4 regions of the Lysinibacillus sp. TE18511 genome follow, and region 2 is predicted to be linked to each of the others. Evidence: riboswitches for the same ligand, from Rfam matches in the RefSeq annotation. Region 2 holds a riboswitch; each other region holds the start of a gene.
What was found. Region 2 has a riboswitch for thiamine pyrophosphate ahead of ACVWXS_RS18790 (ABC transporter substrate-binding protein). Riboswitches for the same ligand answer to the same signal wherever they lie in the genome.
Positions count from the first base shown of each region.

Region 1: linked by a shared signal. The riboswitch ahead of thiM (hydroxyethylthiazole kinase) and the one ahead of ACVWXS_RS18790 (ABC transporter substrate-binding protein) in region 2 are both predicted to bind thiamine pyrophosphate.
Region 3: linked by a shared signal. The riboswitch ahead of thiC (phosphomethylpyrimidine synthase ThiC) and the one ahead of ACVWXS_RS18790 (ABC transporter substrate-binding protein) in region 2 are both predicted to bind thiamine pyrophosphate.
Region 4: linked by a shared signal. The riboswitch ahead of thiT (energy-coupled thiamine transporter ThiT) and the one ahead of ACVWXS_RS18790 (ABC transporter substrate-binding protein) in region 2 are both predicted to bind thiamine pyrophosphate.

Region 1 covers NZ_JBSSFD010000006.1:65,775-70,910, forward strand. The annotation lists gene ACVWXS_RS06540 (alpha/beta-type small acid-soluble spore protein) at 117-335, shown strand; gene thiE (thiamine phosphate synthase) at 400-1,053, opposite strand; gene thiD (bifunctional hydroxymethylpyrimidine kinase/phosphomethylpyrimidine kinase) at 1,043-1,867, opposite strand; gene thiM (hydroxyethylthiazole kinase) at 1,867-2,622, opposite strand; TPP riboswitch at 2,711-2,809, opposite strand; gene mbcS (acyl-CoA synthetase MbcS) at 2,997-4,571, shown strand; gene sppA (S49 family peptidase) at 4,768-5,136, shown strand, end outside.
Region 2 covers NZ_JBSSFD010000031.1:16,894-22,029, forward strand. The annotation lists gene ACVWXS_RS18770 (HIT family protein) at 1-33, shown strand, start outside; gene ACVWXS_RS18775 (protein phosphatase 2C domain-containing protein) at 26-853, shown strand; gene ACVWXS_RS18780 (sigma factor regulator N-terminal domain-containing protein) at 1,267-2,178, opposite strand; gene ACVWXS_RS18785 (RNA polymerase sigma factor) at 2,178-2,669, opposite strand; TPP riboswitch at 2,856-2,966, shown strand; gene ACVWXS_RS18790 (ABC transporter substrate-binding protein) at 3,134-4,147, shown strand; gene ACVWXS_RS18795 (thiamine-binding protein) at 4,149-4,439, shown strand; gene ACVWXS_RS18800 (ABC transporter permease) at 4,439-5,136, shown strand, end outside.
Region 3 covers NZ_JBSSFD010000041.1:23,431-28,566, forward strand. The annotation lists gene ACVWXS_RS21285 (methyl-accepting chemotaxis protein) at 1-142, shown strand, start outside; gene ACVWXS_RS21290 (AEC family transporter) at 340-1,269, shown strand; gene ACVWXS_RS21295 (hypothetical protein) at 1,410-1,571, shown strand; TPP riboswitch at 1,619-1,733, shown strand; gene thiC (phosphomethylpyrimidine synthase ThiC) at 1,874-3,652, shown strand; gene ACVWXS_RS21305 (catalase) at 3,815-5,136, opposite strand, start outside.
Region 4 covers NZ_JBSSFD010000045.1:6,291-11,426, forward strand. The annotation lists gene ACVWXS_RS22060 (polyphosphate kinase 2 family protein) at 1-793, opposite strand, end outside; gene ACVWXS_RS22065 (hypothetical protein) at 997-1,710, shown strand; gene map (type I methionyl aminopeptidase) at 1,737-2,492, opposite strand; gene thiT (energy-coupled thiamine transporter ThiT) at 2,771-3,331, opposite strand; TPP riboswitch at 3,489-3,596, opposite strand; gene ACVWXS_RS22080 (hypothetical protein) at 3,721-4,053, shown strand; gene ACVWXS_RS22085 (helix-turn-helix domain-containing protein) at 4,355-5,136, shown strand, end outside.

The DNA of each region.
Region 1 (5,136 bases), on a different contig from region 2:
GTGCATTTTGAGTCGGCTTTTTTAGTTGGTTTCCTTCTGAGGTACAATTTACCTATAAAATTTTCGTATTAAAAATCTAATATCGCACATTCTATATTCACAAGGAGGTGAGAGACATGACTTCAAACAACAACCGCAGTTCAAACAAGCTTGCAGTACCTGGTGTACAACAAGCACTAGATCAAATGAAATACGAAATTGCACAAGAATTTGGTGTTCAATTAGGGGCTGACGCTTCAGCTCGTGCTAACGGTTCCGTTGGCGGTGAAATCACTAAACGTCTTGTACAAATGGCAGAATCTCAATTAAAAGGTATGCCAAACAACAACCAATAATTGCTTAAACAGCATTTATTAAACTTAAAACCAGTGACCGTAAAAGGCACTGGTTTTAGTTTGTTTAGATTTTGATTTTTTTATCCAATATAGAAAATGATTTAAGTGTAGAGATTGTATTTGAAATATCTTCACTTTCACAAATTGCAGAAATAACAGCAATTCCATCTGCACCAGCTTTAAATACTGTATGGGCGTTCGAGCAATTTAGTCCTCCTATTGCAACAATGGGGAGTTCGGGGTATTGTATGCGAACTTGCTGTAAAAATTTAGTCCCACTAGGTGGCTTGGCGTCCTTTTTAGAAGAGGTTGCAAAAATAGGACCAATTCCTACATAATCCGCACCGTATTGTAGAGCAGTTTGTAATTCAGCTTGTGAATGAACAGAAACGCCTAAAATCATGCTGCCAATTTTTTCGCGTACCATCGACACAGGCAAATCTTCTTGTCCAATATGAACACCATCTGCACCAAGTTTCACAGCAAGCTCTACATCATCATTAACAATAAACGGAACATTATACTGTTGACAGAGCTTTTGACATTCTTGCGCAAAATTTTCATAGGCTTGCCCAGTGAGTGTATTTGGTCCTTTTTCACGAAATTGAAACATGGTAATTCCCGATTGTAAAGCCTTCTCTAGAACGTTTAATGGCTTTTGAATTAAAACATTACTTGTCCCCATAATAAAATATAGCTGTAAATTATCACGTTTCATGAATGATCACCTCACACGACTCCTTATATTTTTGATAAGCAAAATGATTTGTTGGACCATGACCATTGCCAATCGATAAATCATAAGTTATGGCTAATTGAATATATTTTTTGGCTTCCACAATCGCTTCTTTTATAGAAAATCCTCGTCCAATAAAAGCAGTGAGTGCGGCAGAGAACGTACAGCCTGTTCCATGTGTGTTTTTTGTTGCAATACGCGAGGACTGCATGGAAAATGATTGTCCATCTTCAAAAAATACATAATCAATTGCATAATCATTATCTGTTAAATGACCACCTTTAATGATGACACATTGTACACCCATTTGTAATAGGGTGTGTGCCACGTCTTGAATATCTGCAAACGTTTTGATTTTTCTCCCAGTAAGTGTTTCAGCTTCAGGTATGTTTGGTGTAACGATTGTTGCTAAAGGAAGTAAATACCTACATAATGCAACAATTGCTTCTTGCTGTAATAAGCTTTCGCCACCTTTTGCAATCATAACAGGATCAACAATTAGTGGAATATTTACTTCGGCTAGAATACGTGCGATTGATTGAATGATTTCTGAGGAAAATAGCATTCCTGTTTTAACAGCACTAATTGAAAAATCCTCGATTAGTGCTTTAAGTTGTTTTTCAACAAAGCTAACTTCAATTGGTAAGACATCGGATACACCAAGTGTGTTCTGGGCAGTCAAAGCTGTAATAACAGATGTCCCAAAGATCTTTAATTCCTGAAATGTTTTTAAATCAGCCTGTATGCCTGCGCCGCCACCACTATCTGAACCAGCAATTGTCGTTACAATATGCATTATTTTTCACCATCCTTGGAAAGGCGATGTAGTTCATTCAATACTGTAATTTGAAAATCGCCAATGTAATCTGTGGAAGAAGAAGCTTGTTCTGCCACTTTTTTATAAAGCGCTAATGCATCGACTAATTGGTTATATGGTTCATTCCCTGCGGAGTAGGCAGCGCAACAAATTGCACTTAATAAGCAACCTGTTCCAGTGACTTCTGTCATATGAGAATTTCCACCTGTAATCCATTGCTGATGTTCGCCATCAGTTATAAAATCCTTTTCACCGGTCACAATAACAATACAATTGTAGAGTTGAGCTATTTGCTTTGCCTCAACTTCTAAAGAAATTGAACCAGTACCACTATCTACGCCTTTTTGTTGCCAGTCTACATTGGCAATCGCCGCGAGCTCTCCAATATTACAACGAATCGCTGCAAATTTTATTTCCTTCAATAATTGTTGTACGGTCTGTTTACGGTAAGTTGTTGCACCTGCAGCAACAGGATCTAAAACAACGGGAATGCCCAGAGCATTAGCTTTTTTTCCTGCGAGTAGCATGGATTCTTTCATCTGATTATTTAGGGTACCGATATTTATCAATAAGCCTGAGGCAATAGCGACCATTTCTTCAACCTCATGACTGTTATCGGCCATTACTGGAGAAGCACCTATTGCTAATAAGCCATTTGCTTGGAAATTAGCTACAACATAATTAGTAATGCAATGAATAAGTGGATTTCGTTTACGGATCGTATGAAATATCAATTTATGTCCTCCTTATTGGATGGACGTAAGCGTGCAAAAAAGGCTCTTTTTCGTGCAGAAAAAACACGCAAAAGAGCCTTTCATCAGTAATTAGATGTGAATTGCTCCCTACGTCAGTATTAACTAACAGGTTCAAAGGGTCAGGTTTTACCTTCTCAACTCTAAATGAGTCCCCCCGCAATTATGCTTTTAGTTGACCAAAATGTACCATATTTATCTTTAGTATTCAATAGAGAGTTTTTTGAACGAAGACGTGACTGATGCCATATAGCAGAGCATGATAGTTGTCATGACTTTAACAAATTAGAGTGCCTTTCATTGAAAATGATGAAATTTGAGCTTTATAATGAGCATAGCAAAAGGGGGCATTTGCCATGAAACGACAAGATTTAATCGCACCAGAGTGGTATAACATTTCAGAGGAAATCGAAAAATATGCACAGGATTCTACAAAATGCGCATTAATAGTTTATAACGAAAACGAAGAAATTCAGTACATTACATATGCTAGTTTACTTGAAAAGGCTAATCAGGCAGCTCATGTATTTACATCACATGGTCTAACAAAAGGTGATGTTATTTTAGTCATGGTGCCAAGATCAGTTGAAGCGTATATCGTTTATCTTGGAGCCTTGAAGGCTGGGTTAACGATTATACCAAGTTCAGAAATGTTGAGAACTAAGGATATTGAATATCGCATCAATCACGCAAATGCAAAAGGCGTTGTTGTATTTGAACCTTATATTGAGCAATTTGATGCTGTTAAAAATTCGCAAGGCATACAGCAATTTGTCATTGGTCATGCACATGAATCTTGGCAGCCATTGTTTGAAAAAATGCAAAGCCAACCAACAACCTACATAAGCTCCACACCTACTAAAAGTACTGACATTGCATTTTTAGCTTATACGAGTGGTACAACAGGAAATCCAAAGGCAGCGGTACATACACATAGCTGGGGTTATGCGCACTTACGAACAACTGCACCGAATTGGTTAGGTGTTCAAGAAGGTGACATTGTTTGGGCTACAGCAGCTCCAGGCTGGCAAAAATGGATTTGGAGTCCGTTTCTCGCTACATTAGGAAGTGGTGCAACAGCATTTGTCTACAAAGGTCACTTTGATGCGACAACATACCTTACACTCCTTGAAAAATTCAAGATTAATATTCTGTGCTGTACACCAACCGAATATCGATTTATGGCAGCACTTGAAAGTTTACAAGATTTCAATTTAAGTACAGTCCGTCAGGCTGTGTCAGCGGGTGAACCATTAAATAGCGAAGTGATAAAAGTATTTTCGGAGGTTTTGAATTTACAAGTACGAGATGGCTATGGACAAACAGAAAATACATTACTTGTTGGTACAATGGTAGGGACGAAAGCTAAAATTGGCTCGATGGGTAAACCTACTCCGGGGAATACTGTTGAAATTATCGATGATTTCGGAAAGGCAGTTGCAATTGGAGAAGTTGGAGACATTGCTGTACATCGTGAAACACCTGCGTTATTTAAAAAATATTTACATGATCCAGAACGTACAAATCTACAATTTAGAGGCGATTGGTATATTACCGGAGATCGTGCATATAAAGATGAAGATGGTTATTTTTGGTTTGAAGGACGTGGAGATGATGTCATAATATCTTCTGGCTATACGATAGGCCCATTTGAAGTAGAAGATGCATTATTGAAGCATCCAGCAGTTAAAGAAACTGCTGTTGTTGCGAGTCCAGATGAAGTTCGTGGAAATATTGTAAAAGCATTTGTAGTGCTCCGTGATGGAGAAATTGGTAATGCAGCACTGATTAAAAAACTACAAAATCATGTAAAGACTTTAACAGCACCTTATAAATATCCTCGTGCGATAGAATTTGTAACTGAGCTACCAAAGACTTCATCAGGCAAAATTCGTCGTGTCGAATTGCGTGAACAAGAAAAAAATCAATAAATTAGTCAGTAATAATTTCCTGGGGAATTATGTTGAAGAAAATCAAAGTTCGTACTTTTTTTATGAACTTTGATTTTTTTCATGATTTTAGGTAATGTAATATAGGTTGAATAGGTTAAAACATTCGCCTATTGTTGCAGAAAAATGAAACAAATTAGAATGTCAATCGTATAACGTGATGAGGAGGCGGAAATTTATGAATGTTAAAAGGTGGGCTGCTTTAATAATTGCAGGTGTCTTATTAGTATTTTCATTGGGGATTAACACCGTATTTGCAATTTTTAAATCGGATTTCTTTGGTAATTTTGATAGCATGGTAGCTGGGGATAATTTAGCGGTAATGGAAGAGATTAAAGAAGACGGCAATATGGATAAACGTATTGCATACTTAAAGGTTGATGGTACGATTCAAGATGTTGGCTCAAGTACATTATGGCAACCAGTTGCGTATGATCATCAATTTTTCTTAGACCAATTAGATAATATTTTATATGATGATACTGTTCAAGGCATAGTCTTAAGTGTTAATACACCAGGTGGCGGTGTAAAGGAATCAGCAGAAATT
Region 2 (5,136 bases):
AAAACATATTTAGAGAACAATCAATATGAATGATCACTTCAAAGATTTTAGTTGGGTTGGAAGCCAAGAAAACTTTGTAGATCAAGTAAACATTCAGCATATAGATCATATAATTGTGGGTCGATATGGCGGCAATTCGAATGCAGGACAATATAAGAATGAAGATGGATGCCTAGTATGGTTTAACGACAGAGAAGATTGGGAATTCGTTATTGTTTTAGATGCGCATAACACATCCGAGAGTGCCGAAAGAGTAGTAGCATTGTTCGAAAATGAAAAATCTCATATAGGGCATTTATTGTCTATGCCGACAACTCAAAAAACTTTTAAGATGCTAGAAGAAAAGGTATTATGTATGTTTCAATCTAAGGAATTCTTAACTACTTGTCGAAATGTTAAAGGAGAAACCGCTTGTTTAATTGTTGTTAGAAAAGAGAAATATATTTGGTGGTTTTCTGTTGGGGATTGTGTTCTTTATTTATTTCATCCAGAACTATCTGCACTAGGTCAATACCAAATCAATCAAAGACAATTCTATGAATGGATAGGACAAGTTAATACTTTTGAACAAGAAGTACCTTGTTACAGTGTGGGAATAAAAGAATTGAGACAAGGGGAAAACCGCTTATTTCTGACTACAGATGGTCTAATTGAATGCCCTAATGAACCATATTTAAACCCAACAACAATTGATCATGCTTTCTTTCATTCTAAAGATGAAGAAAACATTAAATCAATGTTGAAAAACATCCAAGAAAATAATGTCAGAGATAGTACTACCATAATTTCTTGGAAAGTAAACATTTTAAAGGAAGCTACTATACCAAGTAATCAACAGGCAAACAAATACTGATTAGTATGCTAATTAGTATTTTACCTGTAAATCGAACCCGCTAATAGTAAGTTGTGACAATTATGGAGAACAATAAAGACCTTTCCTAAAATCAGAAAGGTCCCTTTTTTATACTTGTTCTCAATAAATCTACAAAGACAATTTGATGATGCTGTGCTAAATATTTTTGAGAAATCAAGGGAAGTGCCGTTAACACTTTTTTATCACATTCCTACAGAAATAACATATACGTTAGCATTATAAGACGCCAGATAAAAGAAAAAGATACTTTCCTCTTTCCGTAGTTCAATATCATCTTCTAAATGCTGAATAAACTTTAACGTTATCATACTATAACAGTAAAATTTTCACTCTAGATTTATTTTAGAATAATCTAGGGATCGATCAGACCTTTGATATCTGGTCTCTTTACTTTATTTTTCTGGCTTAATATAAGGAACGATTGGTGCAGTGGCGCCTACTGAAGCACCACGGATAAAATCTTGATTCTCTAAGGCTTTAAAATTATTTGTTTTGCCAGTGAGCATGACCCCTAAAATTTTCACTTCCTCAAACCGTTTATCTTTATTTGAATTTAAAAACTCTTGGATGGTTTCGTCATTTTTATTGGCATCATATTCTTGAAGTGTATCAATAAAGTCATCGTAGGCCTCTTTCGGTGAATCGGCTGGATCAAAGCCATAAACCTCTAAACCAGCAGGTCCATTACTTTCATCCGTAATTCGGGAAGTCATATATAACCATACGATGTTTAAATTGCTAGGAATTTTCCCTTGTATTTCTTGTAATGTATAAGGTTTGTTGAAAGAAACGGCAACTTCTGCAACGTGTTTCTCCAGTTGCGAAATTTCGCCTAGTTCGTTTGGTACATCGTCAAAGTATTTTTGAATGGATGGATGATAAAATGTCGCTGATTTAGTTTTTGTCTGTTTATCGTACTCATAGTACTCTGTATCAGACCAATAAAACCCTGGTACTAACTCGTTCGTATCAATATTGAGGCGAAGCCAACCATATGAACTTGTAAGCGTGCTCCATGGAACGACATAACCATTAATATTCTTCGAACGGTTTGTGATAATGTTTCCACCAAACATGGAAGAATTACTCGTTACTTGAGAGTCGATTTGAATATTAGGTTCAGCAATAGCATTATGTAAAAAAAGCTGTTCGTGCAGTCTGTTAGAACTTTTTGCTGCAAAGTAGTTACCGGTTTTATAAAAAATAGGGCAGAGAAGTAGTACTACAATAATTGAAGTGATGATAATTTTTAATAATTGTTTTCGCTTAGCTTTTTTTAAAGCGTCATTTAACGAAGTTTCCATTAATATGTACCTCCTATTTTTGAGTGAATGCATTTACGTGCGCGATATAATTTTTGCTTGACGCTATCTACTTGAATATCTAACAAATTAGCAATTTCTTCATATGAAAAATCATAGTAATACTTTAAAAAGAATATTTCTTTATATTCTTTTTTTATGTCTTTTAATAAATAGAAAATTTCATCCTTATTTAGCAATTTATCAAAGTGATCATCGATGTGTTGGAGCTTTGAATATATTTCCTCAGTGATGTAAATGTTCTTATGCTCCTTTTTCCTTTTCAAGTCAATGTATTGATTGAGTGCTACTCTAAAAAACCATGGACGCAGATTAGTCTCAGTTAGGTCATCCAATAGTGTGTAAACTTTGTAAAAGGTGTTTTGAATGATATCCTCTGCATCTTCTTTATTAGCTCCTTTCATTCGTAATAGTTTGAACACTTCCTCTCCTAAATGGATTAGATAGGAGGTCAGTTCATTTTCTTTTCTCATTGTTGGTCCTCCTTACACTTATACAACGAATGAGTAATCACAAATGTATACACTTACATATAAAGTTATTATAGAATAAAGGCTGTGTTTCACATTGCCTTCTGAAATGACATTACATTAAATATGAAATTGAGCCTTGTCTTTTAAAGATAGATATGGTTATAATAATCACGAAAAGTTCATATGGAAAGAATGTAGGGGGGCTGGTAGTTGCCAGCTGAGATTGTGTCCGATAGACGCTGACCCTTTGAACCTGATTTGGCTCGTACCAGCGTAGGGAACATCTATTCAAAAAAAGAAAATTTTTGATACTGTTTGTAAAACGTCTGGGGGAATCCTAGGCGTTTTTTTATGTTTTTGTTATATGCGATAACCTTGGGTGCATACTGACTGTGGATACGCTTTCTTCTGGTTAAAACATTCGTTCATGAACACTTTCAAATTACTTCCTAGGAGGATTCAGCATGAAAAAATGGTTATTGATCCTAGTGGCTGCGCTTTTAACACTTGTGGGCTGTAGCGAAAAAGAGGAGACAAAGGATACTAAGGATAAAAACGATGCGAATGCATTAAAAAAGGTATCGGTCGTGCTAGATTGGACACCAAACACAAATCACACAGGATTATATGTAGCGGAAAAACTTGGTTACTTTAAGGAACAGGGCTTAGATGTTGAGATTTTATTACCTGGCGAAACGGGTGCAGATCAGCTAGTGGCGTCTGGTAAGGCACAGTTTGGTGTAAGCTATCAGGAAGGAATTACACAGGCACGTGTGCAGGGTGTACCTTTAGTATCAATTGCAGCGATTATTCAACATAATACTTCTGGCTTTGCGTCAATAGCATCTAAAGGGATTAAGTCACCTAAAGATTTTGAAGGGAAAACATATGGTGGTTGGGGTGCACCAGTTGAACAGGCTGTCCTACAATCACTTATGCAAACAGAAAATGCGGATATTAATAAGCTAGATATTGTGAATGCAGGCGATTTAGATTTCTTCACAATGATGCAAAAGGATATTGATTTTGCGTGGATTTATTATGCGTGGACAGGCATTGAAGCAGAACTTCGTGGTGAAAAGCTGAACATGCTTTATTTAACAGATTATAGCGATCAGCTTGATTATTATACGCCTGTACTTGCTACGAATGAAAAAATGATTAAGAATGATCCAGATACGGTAAAAGCATTTGTCGCTGCTACTACAAAGGGCTATGAATATGCGATAAGTCATCCAAGTGAGGCAGCTGATATTTTATTAGAAGCGGTACCTGACTTAGATAAAGAGCTTGTGCATAAAAGTCAGGAATGGCTAGCAAATAAATATCAAGACGATGCCGCTCAATGGGGTGAGCAAAAGCTGACTGTTTGGGAAAACTACGCTAAATGGATGGCTAGCAACAAAGTTTTAGAGGGCGAATTTAACGCAGAACAAGCATTTACAAACGACTTTTTACCGAAAAAGGAGACAAAATAGCATGGCAAACTCATTAGTAAGCGTACAAATTATCCCGAAAACTGAAAAATATGAAGATGTGATCCCTTATGTCGATGCAGCAATTGCTATTATTGACGCTTCAGGAGTGAAATATGAAGTACACCCGCTCGAAACGACGATGGAGGGTGAGCTATCGACTTTGCTACAAATCATTGAAAAAATGAATGTTAAAATGATTGAACTTGGTGCGATCAATGTTATTACACAAGTGAAAATTTTATTTCAGCCATCAGGTATTACAATGGAGACGTTAACGGAGAAATACCATTGATGAAGTCGGCAATAAAACAAGGAAGGACGATAATTTTTATCGCCTTCCTCTTATTCATATGGGAACTAATTGTCCGTTTTGCAGACGTTCCTCATTGGTTATTGCCTGCACCGAGTGCCATTTTGAAAGAAGGTTTTCAATCGTATGATACGTTCTTGCCGCATGCGTTAGCAACTGTTCAATTAGCACTTCTAGGTCTTGCCATCGGGATATTGTGCGGGCTGACGGTTGCTGTGATATTACATCGTTTTACGTTTATTCGGGAGCTATTTTATCCTATTCTCATTATGTCACAGAATGTTCCTGTGCTCGTCCTAGCACCGTTATTAATCATTTGGTTTGGGTTTGGTTTATTGCCAAAGCTTATTATTATTTGTCTCGTGTGCTTTTTCCCCATTGTGATCTCGGCGATGGATGGCTTCCGTCAAACCTCGCCAGAGCTGAAGTATTATTTTGAGATGATTGGTGCGACGAAAGCACAAACCTTTTGGAAGCTTGAATGGCCGTACGCATATCCAGCGATTTTTTCAGGCATTAAGATTGCGGCAACCTATAGCGTTATGGGAGCTGTTATTGCCGAATGGCTAGGTGCGAAAAAGGGGATTGGTGTCTATATGACATTGGCACAGTCTTCATTTCGAACAGACCGCGTATTTGTAGCGATTTTTGCCATTGTTTTTTTAAGTTTACTATTATT
Region 3 (5,136 bases), on a different contig from region 2:
GACTGCTGCATCTGCGGAACAGGTAAGTGCGTCTGCTATTGATCAGCAAGCGGAGCTACAAAAGGTTGCAGATTCCATTAATAATATGAAAGAGATTTCAAATGAATTACAAGCGGTCGTTAATCGATTTAAGCTTGCTTAATGTTAAAGGATGAATTTTAAGAAGGACTGCCTGATATTGGAGGCAGTCTTTTTTTGCGTTTTTTCCTGATAAAAAACACTGGATTAGTATTGTGCATTTCTGAAGAAAATACCTTTCATGAATGATGAGATAACATTGAGGTGCATTGACCGAGCGAAAAAACAGCACTACTATAGGAAGGGAAAGGGGGGATCACTATGATGTATCTCGGTATGATTTTCTTCCAGATTGTCGCTCCTATTTTGGTACTTCTAGTACTCGGCGCAGTTTTACAAAAGAAATTTCACTTTAATTTAAAGGCATTATCTCAGCTTATTACATATTGCTTTATGCCAGCAGCTGTTTTTGTGAATTTATATGAAACGCATATAGAGCTGCCAGTTCTTGTAGAAGTTGCATTATTTATATTACTCTTTATCGGCAGTCAAATGGTGCTTAGTCACTTTATAGCAAAGGGACTTGGTTTAGTAAAAACAGAGGCTGCGGTGTTTAAAAATAGTGTAGTCCTTATTAATTCAGGAAACTATGGTATTCCAGTCGCGCAGATGATTTTCGTGACGCAGCCGATTGGAGTAGCGATTCAGGTCATTCTCGTGATCTTTCAAAATATGACGACCTATACATATGGCTTGTACAATTTAATTTCTTCAACAAAATCAGGCATGTCTATTGTGAAAGATTTCCTCAAAATGCCTATTATTCATGCCCTTATTATTGGTGTAGCGATGAACTATTTTGATATCACTATTCCACAGTTTATAAAAATTCCGATAGACCATGTGGCAGATGGCTTTATCGCTGTAGCGTTAATAACGTTAGGGGCACAGCTATCACAGCTTGAAATCAAATCGATGTTCAATAAGACGGTATTTATTAGTTGTTTTACACGACTAATCATAGGGCCAGCTGTAGCTTTACTGATTATTTTTACACTTGGCCTAGATGGTGTCGTGGCACAATCTCTTTTTATAGCTAGTTCTTTCCCGACATCACGTAATAGCTCTAGTCTAGCATTAGAATATGGTGTGGAATCTGCAACTGCTGCACAAACTGTTTTATTCTCAACGATTGTAAGCTGTATTACCGTGACGATTGTGATTTATGTAGCGGAGCTGTTGTTTACCTAACTGCTGGATTTTATTTGGAATAAGATAGAGTGACAGCCTAGCTTGAGTAAGTGGCTATCCTTCTGATTTTTTAAAATAGGCTAATCACCAAAAAGTTAGTGATTATATTTTTTAAAACGTATGTAATGTAAATAGGTTGATTGGAGTGGAGGCTGGGCGACTCCTTGGGGATCAGCGTCACAGATGAGACCCTGGAGCGAGCAAAGCGAGTGAAGCGGCTCATCGGACGCCCCCAGGAAAGCGCCCAGCCGGAACGGAAATCAACCACACGTTTTGATGATAAGCCAAAAATTATCAAATGAAGCTTCCATCTCTTAGCAATATCTGCTACACTATCATCAAACTTAATAGCATTAACTAGGGGAGTCTGATGAGTCGGGCTGAGAGGGAAACGCATAGAGGTTTCTTGACCCTTTGGACCTGATCTGGCTCATACCAGCGTGGGAAAGTTAACCTTTATTGCAATATAAGCTCTTTGCGATAACTATACCTTTACATTCTTAGCCGGATCCAAAAAATTTTTGGATTCGGCTTTTGTTTTTTGAGGGGTGAGCTAGATTTGGTCCTTGTATAAAAATACGTAAAAACGGGAGCGAAATAGTTCATGACAACAGTTAGCGAAAAGAATATTACGATTATGTCAAATTTTGATGGAAGCAAAAAAGTGTATGTGGAAGGATCACGACCAGATATTTTAGTGCCAATGCGTGAGATTGCTTTAAGTCCAACGACAGGTAGCTTCGGTGAAGAGGAAAATGCGCCAGTTCGTGTTTATGATACGAGTGGTCCGTATACGGATCCTGCATATAAAGTAGATATTACGAAGGGATTGCCAGCTTTATGTAGTACATGGATCAGAGAACGTGGTGACGTCGAGGAATACGAAGGTCGTACAATCAAGCCAGAGGATAACGGTTTCCGTAATGCGGATGATCCACGTATTCAAGAAAATGTTTTTCCGGATTTATCTAGAAAACCTCTACGTGCTAAGAAAGGTGGTAATGTAACGCAGCTTCACTATGCGCGAAAAGGAATCATTACGCCAGAAATGGAGTTTGTAGCGATTCGCGAAAACATAGATCCTGAATTTGTGCGCTCAGAGATTGCGGCGGGTCGAGCTATTTTACCTTCTAATATTAACCACCCTGAGGCCGAGCCAATGATTATTGGACGTAACTTCCATGTGAAAATCAACGCCAATATTGGAAATTCAGCGGTGTCATCCTCTATTGCGGAAGAGGTAGAAAAAATGACGTGGGCTACACGTTGGGGTGCTGATAACATTATGGATTTATCGACTGGTAAGCATATTCATACGACGCGTGAATGGATTATCCGTAATGCCGCAGTGCCAGTAGGGACAGTACCGATTTATCAAGCGCTAGAAAAAGTAAATGGTGTGGCAGAGGATTTAACGTGGGAAGTGTATCGTGATACGTTGATTGAGCAGGCTGAGCAAGGTGTTGATTACTTCACAATTCACGCAGGGGTGTTGCTACGCTATGTACCATTAACGGCGAATCGTGTAACGGGTATAGTGTCCCGTGGCGGTTCGATTATGGCACAATGGTGTTTATATCACCACCAAGAGAGCTTCTTATATACGCATTTTGAAGAAATCTGCGAAATTATGAAAACATATGATGTTGCCTTCTCTTTAGGTGACGGTTTACGTCCAGGTTCTATCGCAGATGCTAATGATGAGGCGCAGTTTGCAGAGCTAGAAACGCTAGGGGAATTAACGCAAATTGCCTGGAAGCATGATGTACAGGTGATGGTAGAAGGACCAGGGCATGTACCAATGCATCTTATTAAAGAAAATATGGACAAGCAGTTAGAGGTGTGTAAGGAAGCTCCTTTCTATACTTTAGGGCCGTTGACAACAGATATTGCTCCTGGCTATGACCATATTACATCAGCTATTGGTGCTGCAATGATAGGCTGGTTTGGTACGGCAATGCTGTGCTATGTAACACCTAAAGAACATTTAGGGTTACCAAATCGGGAGGATGTTCGAGTAGGGGTTATTACGTATAAAATTGCTGCACACGCAGCTGATTTAGCGAAAGGGCATCTGGGAGCACAGCAGCGTGACGATGCATTATCTAAAGCACGCTTCGAATTCCGCTGGCGCGATCAATTCAACTTAGCGCTAGATCCAGAGCGAGCAGTAGAATATCATGATGAAACATTACCTGCAGAAGGGGCGAAAACAGCGCACTTCTGTTCAATGTGTGGACCTAAGTTTTGTAGTATGAGAATCTCGCAGGATATTCGTACTTATGCAAAGGATAAAGATATGAATACTACGGAAGCTATTCATAAAGGTATGCAGGAAAAGGCAGAGGAATTTAAAAAGGCGGGCAGTCAGATTTATCAATAATTCAAAGCGTAAGGCTTGTGTCTATTTTTTAGGCACAAGCCTTTCTTAATCATTAAAACGTAAAAAAACTCCATGTGAAGTTGCTCTTCGCATGGAGTAAAAAGTTGGATTTGGATATCAATAATAAGTGGAAAAAATCAATTAAGCCTAGGCTGAAATAAATTAAACGTTAGTTGGTTGTTTTACGTATGGGTTTGAAAGATCCATACCTTCTAATGAAAGACCCATCGCTTTTGCTACACCTTCACCATATGCTGGATCAGCTAAATAGCAGTGAAGGATGTGACGACGTTTGATGAACTCCTCAACTGACGCCATATCGTTAGCTGTAGTTTCGAATAGGCGTTGTTGCTCTTCTGCAGTCATTAGACGGAATAATTTACCTGGCTGCTCGAAGTAATTGTTGTCATCTTCACGGAAGTCGTGGATACCAGCATGACCGTCAATACGTAAGTCAGGTTCTTTATGATCTAAATTATGCTCCCATTCGCCGTAGCTATTTGGTTCATAGCCCAAAGTTGAACCAAGGTTGCCGTCGAAACGCATAGCACCATCGCGGTGGAATGAGCGGAATGGGCATTTTGGTGCGTTTACAGGAAGCGAGTGGTGGTTTACACCTAAGCGGTAGCGATGTGCATCAGCATATGCAAAGATACGACCTTGTAACATTTTGTCTGGAGAGAAGCTAATACCAGGAACAATGTTAGATGGTGCAAACGCTGCTTGCTCAACTTCTGCAAAGTAATTGTCTGGATTTTTGTTTAACTCGAATTCACCAACAGGAATTAGTGGGAAGTCTTTTTTATACCATACTTTTGTTAAGTCAAATGGGTTATATGGTAATTCACGAGCTTGTTCTTCTGTCATTACTTGAATGTACATTTTCCATTTAGGGAAGTCGCCTTTTTCGATTGACTCATATAGATCGCGTTGTGAAGATTCACGGTCTTTACCGATCAATTCCGCTGCCTCATCACCAGTTAAGTTTTGAATACTTTGCTCTGTACGGAAGTGGAATTTAACCCATACGCGCTCGTTTTCAGCATTAATGAAGCTATAAGTGTGAGAACCGAAACCATGCATATGGCGGTAGCCAGCTGGGATACCACGGTCAGACATAACTATTGTTACTTGGTGAAGCGCTTCCGGTAATAAAGTCCAGAAATCCCAGTTTGAATTTGCGTTTTTCATATTTGTACGTGGATCACGTTTTACCACGTGGTTTAAATCAGTAAAGTGTAATGGATCACGGAAGAAGAAGACAGGTGTATTATTACCAACTAAATCCCAGTTACCCTCTTCTGTATAGAATTTAAGCGCAAATCCACGAATATCACGCTCAGCATCTGCTGCACCGCGCTCACCCGCAACAGTTGAGAAGCGTGCGAACATTTCTGTTTTTTTCCCAACCTCTGAGAAGATTTTAGCTTTTGTATATTTAGTAATATCATGAGTTACAGTGAAAGTACCGAATGCACCTGAGC
Region 4 (5,136 bases), on a different contig from region 2:
CTAGCAATTCAAGACTAGAAGATTCAGCATCTTCTAAATGCGTTTTGTCTAAGACATTTGTTAAATGAAGGCCGCGTTTTTTTGCCTCACGTTCGATATGTGCAATTGTTTCTTGTAGCACTTGTACACGCGCATATTTTTTATCGTTACCTGGCACTAGAATCCAAGGAGCATTTTTCTTATCTGTCTTCTCAAACATTTCATTTGCAGCATCCATATACTGAGGTGTTTTTTCACGATTACGCCAGTCTTCATCCGTTAGCTTCCAAGACTTATATGGATCCTTCTCACGTTCTTTAAAACGTTTAAGCTGCTCCTCATCAGATACATGAAGCCAAAACTTAATGATAATATAATCCCCTGCTGTTAAAATCTTCTCAAAATTATTAATTTCTTCGTATGAACGAGACCACTCTTCTTTAGTTGCAAATCCTTCAATACGCTCAACTAATACACGACCATACCAAGAACGATCGAAAATAGCTACTTGCCCATGTTGTGGAAGTTTTCTCCAAAAGCGTTGTAAATAATTGTAGCGCAGTTCATGAGGCTGAGGTGCTGAAATTGGATGTACGACATAACCACGTGGATCAGCACGCTCAATTAGACGTTTAATAGCGCCACCTTTTCCAGCAGCATCCATACCTTCAAACACTAAAATTAGTCCAATTTTATTGTTTAATAAAAACTGTTGAGCATTTAACATTTCATATTGGAGTACTTTTAATTTCTTTTTATACATTTTTTTATCTAGTTCAATTGATAGATCTAGATTATTTAAATTTTGGGTCATTAAAACTTCACTCCTTACAGTTGAATACCCTTATTGTACTAAAGAAATATATGCATGCCTATGCAAATGGTAAATTGTAGATGATTTTGGCGAAATAACACGATACATTGTTGGAATTTTCCGTTATAATGAAATTATTATGTCACAGTCCTATACTTATTTGTCTTTTCCCTATACAATTTAACACGAAGGGAGAGGAAAACATGCCTCGATTTATTTTGATGACAGTAACTTTTATTGTCTCACTTATCCTAACCTTTACATCCTATTTCATGAAAATAAACGGTCAATCTTCGTTAGAAATCTCAAATCGTTTTCCTGTAATATTTGCACCTTTTAATGCTAGCTATGTGATTTGGATTGTGATTTACATGTTACTTGGTTATTGGTTAGTCATGAATATTAAAAAGACAACTATTAAACAGACTGTTCTCTTTAGTAGCATATGTATCATGCAGGCGTTAACAATTGTTGTTTGGCATCACGAACTATTTATCGTGACAATCGCCAGTATGTTTATTTTAGTACTGTATTTATATTTGTTGTACAATACGTATCCTCTCAGCGATAACTCACCTTCAGGTCGTATACCCTTCTCGATTTACTTGGCATGGGTTACATTTATACTAATGACTAACGTAAGCTTTACGCTAACATCTTATCAATGGAACGGTTTTGGCCTTAGTAATCCACTTTGGGCAGTTATTTTACTGACAATCGGAGTCGCAATAGCGCTACATATTCGATTCCACCATTTTGATATTATGTATCCAAGTGTATTTATCTGGTCCTATGTTGGGGTCGCATTACATAATGGTTTGGATGAGCTACTTGTGACAACGGCAGCCTTATTTTTATGTGGTGTGCTACTTGTCGGTATATTATTTATTAAAAAAAATCCTGCCTACCAAAAATAAATTGGTTTGCAGGATTTTTTGCTTTTTTATTGTTCATCTAGTGAAGTTAAAATAATTGGTTTGTCTTTAGTAACGATAACTGAATGCTCAATTTGGGCAACTAATGATTTGTCTGGCGTAACGAATGTCCAGCCATCACCAGCTTCGACAATATGCTCCGCTTTAGCTGAGATGAAGGGCTCGACTGCAAGCACCATACCCTCTTTCATAATTGTAGAATCCCATGCATCATAATAGTTTAAAATATGATTTGGCTCATCGTGTAACGAACGACCTAAACCGTGACCTGTTAGGTTCATAATCACTGTTAAATCATTGGCATATGCTTCACGTTCAACAGCTTTTCCGATTTGGTTTAATTTTGAGCCAGCTTTTACTTTTGTCATTGCACGATCAAAAGCACTTTTAGCTACACGACACAGTTTTTCTTTATCTTCATAGCCTTCACCAACTACAAATGAAATGCCCGTATCTGCAAAGTAGCCATTTAATGAACCAGATACATCAATGTTTACGATATCTCCCTCTTCAATCACACGTTTACCTGGAATACCATGTGCTACTTCCTCATTCACACTAATACATGTGTATCCTGGGAAATCATATTCCCCTTTAGGTCCAGAAATTGCTCCTGCCTCAGCAAACATACGGCCTGCAATTTCATCTAGTTCAAGTGTTGTTACACCTGGTTTTGTAGCTGCCTTCATTGCTTCACGAATTTCAGCACAAATACGGCCGATTTTTTTAAAGGCTTCAATCTCTTCTTGCGTTTTTACGATCATTTTTAACGTCCCTTTCATCTAATATCTATTCATTAATATAACATAACTTTTTATACAAAAAACGCTAAACGCTTTAATTATTATATGCCATTATAAATTGTAAAGTGCTAAAAAACAGGCTCATCATCTTAACGTGTGGTTGATTTCCGTTCCGACTGAGCGCTTTCCTAGGGGCGTACAGTCGGAACGAAGATCAACTTATATACATTGTATACTTTTCAACAAATGTCATCCCTAACTGGCTAAAAAACCCTCCACTCATGTGAAGGGCATAATAATTATGATTTTCGTTGCATTAATTGAGGAGCTGCTGTAAATAACAGGACTCCGACAATTGCTGTTAAAACCGTTGCTGGCAGCATATATGTACCATTATAGATGATTGAATAAATCCATGCATTTTGATCGCCAGCATACTCTGAGAAAAATACAGCGCCAGCAGTTGTATGTGCAGCATAACGTAAAAACCCTGCGAATACAGTTCCTAAAATAATATAAAGCGCCATTTTTGTTTTGTTTAAATTTTTAGCAGCTTCAAGCACTGGTTGGCGAACAACAGCCGCTAAACCAACTACTGTGAAGGCAACACCATAATCGAGTAATCCTTGAAGCCAATGTACAATTGTAGCACCAAACATTGTCTGCATAACACCAATTAGTAAGCCCGTTGTTAGCCCTGGAATAAGGCCCCAACGGAATGCTATTAAAATAATTGGCACCATCACTAGGCTAACAGAGCCACCTTGTGCCCATACTTTAAAGGAAACTTGATCGAGCACAAGGCCAATCGCTGCGAATATCGCAATTTCCACAAGCATTAATAATCGTTTATTGTCCATATTATTCTCTCCTTTGTTCCGATGTAGGATACAAGAGAAGGAATAGAAATGCGCTGATATGTCCCTATCTGACATCAATAGCTTTCATCTTCATTCGGCACGCTTTCGGCTGAATAAAGAAAAACGATGCCAGGACAGAGCCTCACATCGTAAAAGTGTCAGTTTCTATCCACATCCCTACGCAAGCGTTAACTTACAGGTTCAAAGAGTCAAGGCATTACGTGCCCAGTCTCAGCTGACATCATCAGCTCCCCTTGTGGTCGTTACATCTAAATTATTCGAACAACCTCATTGTACGAAAACATGGTGATGATTACAACCTCTTCCAACTTATTTTTTTGAAACTTTGCCGCTTTTCATGCGTAAATATATAAAAAGGAGGTACAACTATGGAGAACCAAAAAATTTTATCTGCCTTTAGTTATCTCAGTATTTTGTTCGCACCTGTTATTGTGCCATTAGTAGTGTACTTTGTTTCAAAAGATGACTCCGTAAAGAAAAACTCTATCCGAGCACTTATATCACATTTAATTCCATTCGTGTTTGGAATTATCTTCTTTGCCGTCTTTGTTTTCTCAACCTTATCATTTAACAATTTTGACTCGAACTCAGACAGCACTACGTTTCTTATCATCTGGTTTGCTTCAATGGCAATTTACTTACTCATCACTCTAGGAATCGTCATTTGGAATATTGTTCAAGCCGTTCGCGTTATCCGATAAGTTTCATTTCGGTATTTAACGGGTAGTACTAATAGTTAAAGGAGCTGTTATTTTTATGAAAGTATCTAAAGTTGTTAAAACCGCCGTAAAATTAGCACCTATCGTGATCCCGATTGTAAAAAAAGTAATCGCTACAAAGAAAGCAACGACTAATCACTCCAAAAACATCTATAAATAGGGTTAATAACAAGAATCTGCTTACTTTTTTCAGCAGATTCTTTATTTTTCGCTAATTAACAGTTCGCTATCTTCTATATGGCACTGTAAAATAAAATTTAGCAATACACATGAGGAGCTGTTTATGATAAATACCGAAAAACAATTAATGAGCTTGGTTAACGCTGCGCAGGTCCTAACCTCAACACTCGATATAGACCAAGTGTTAGAAAAACTTATTAGTGAAGTACTCCATGTGATTAAAGGTGCTGATGCAGGTGTGCTGTTTATGTTAAATACAGAAACAAATCGTTTAATTGCTAAGCATGCTATTGGTTATGATCTAGCTTACTTGAAGAAAATTCACCTTGCCTCAAATGAAGGGATGACTGGAAAAGTATTCTCTCAAAAGAAGGCATTTAGATTCCACTCTAGCGATGATGTAACTGAAAACATGGCCGATTTATTTCCACAGTATGAAGAAAACTATACAAAAGCAGTCGGTGATTTTACTTACCCGAAAAGTGCTGTTTGTGCTCCGCTTCTTGATAAAAGTAATTCATGTATAGGCGTGTTAACGATTGTTAACTTTTCAGGAGATACACAGTTTGAGAATAGTGATTTAACAATGCTACAAGCATTTGCAAATCAGTCCTCGATTGCCATCGAAAATGCAAAATTATTTACTCAAAATGAGCGTTCTAAACGTATTTATAATGCTTTAACACGTGTCTCTTTAACACGAGGTCGACTAAACGAAATGATCGATACACTTGCTTCCTTACTAGGACAGTCTGTAGCTATTATCACTGATTTTTACGATTTACTTGTCGCATCTTCTTCAACAGCAAAGCTTGCAACCGAAATTTTAAAAGAGCAAGAATCAGAGCATCTTCATACAGTTGTTCAGCAGTGCGTGCGACATCA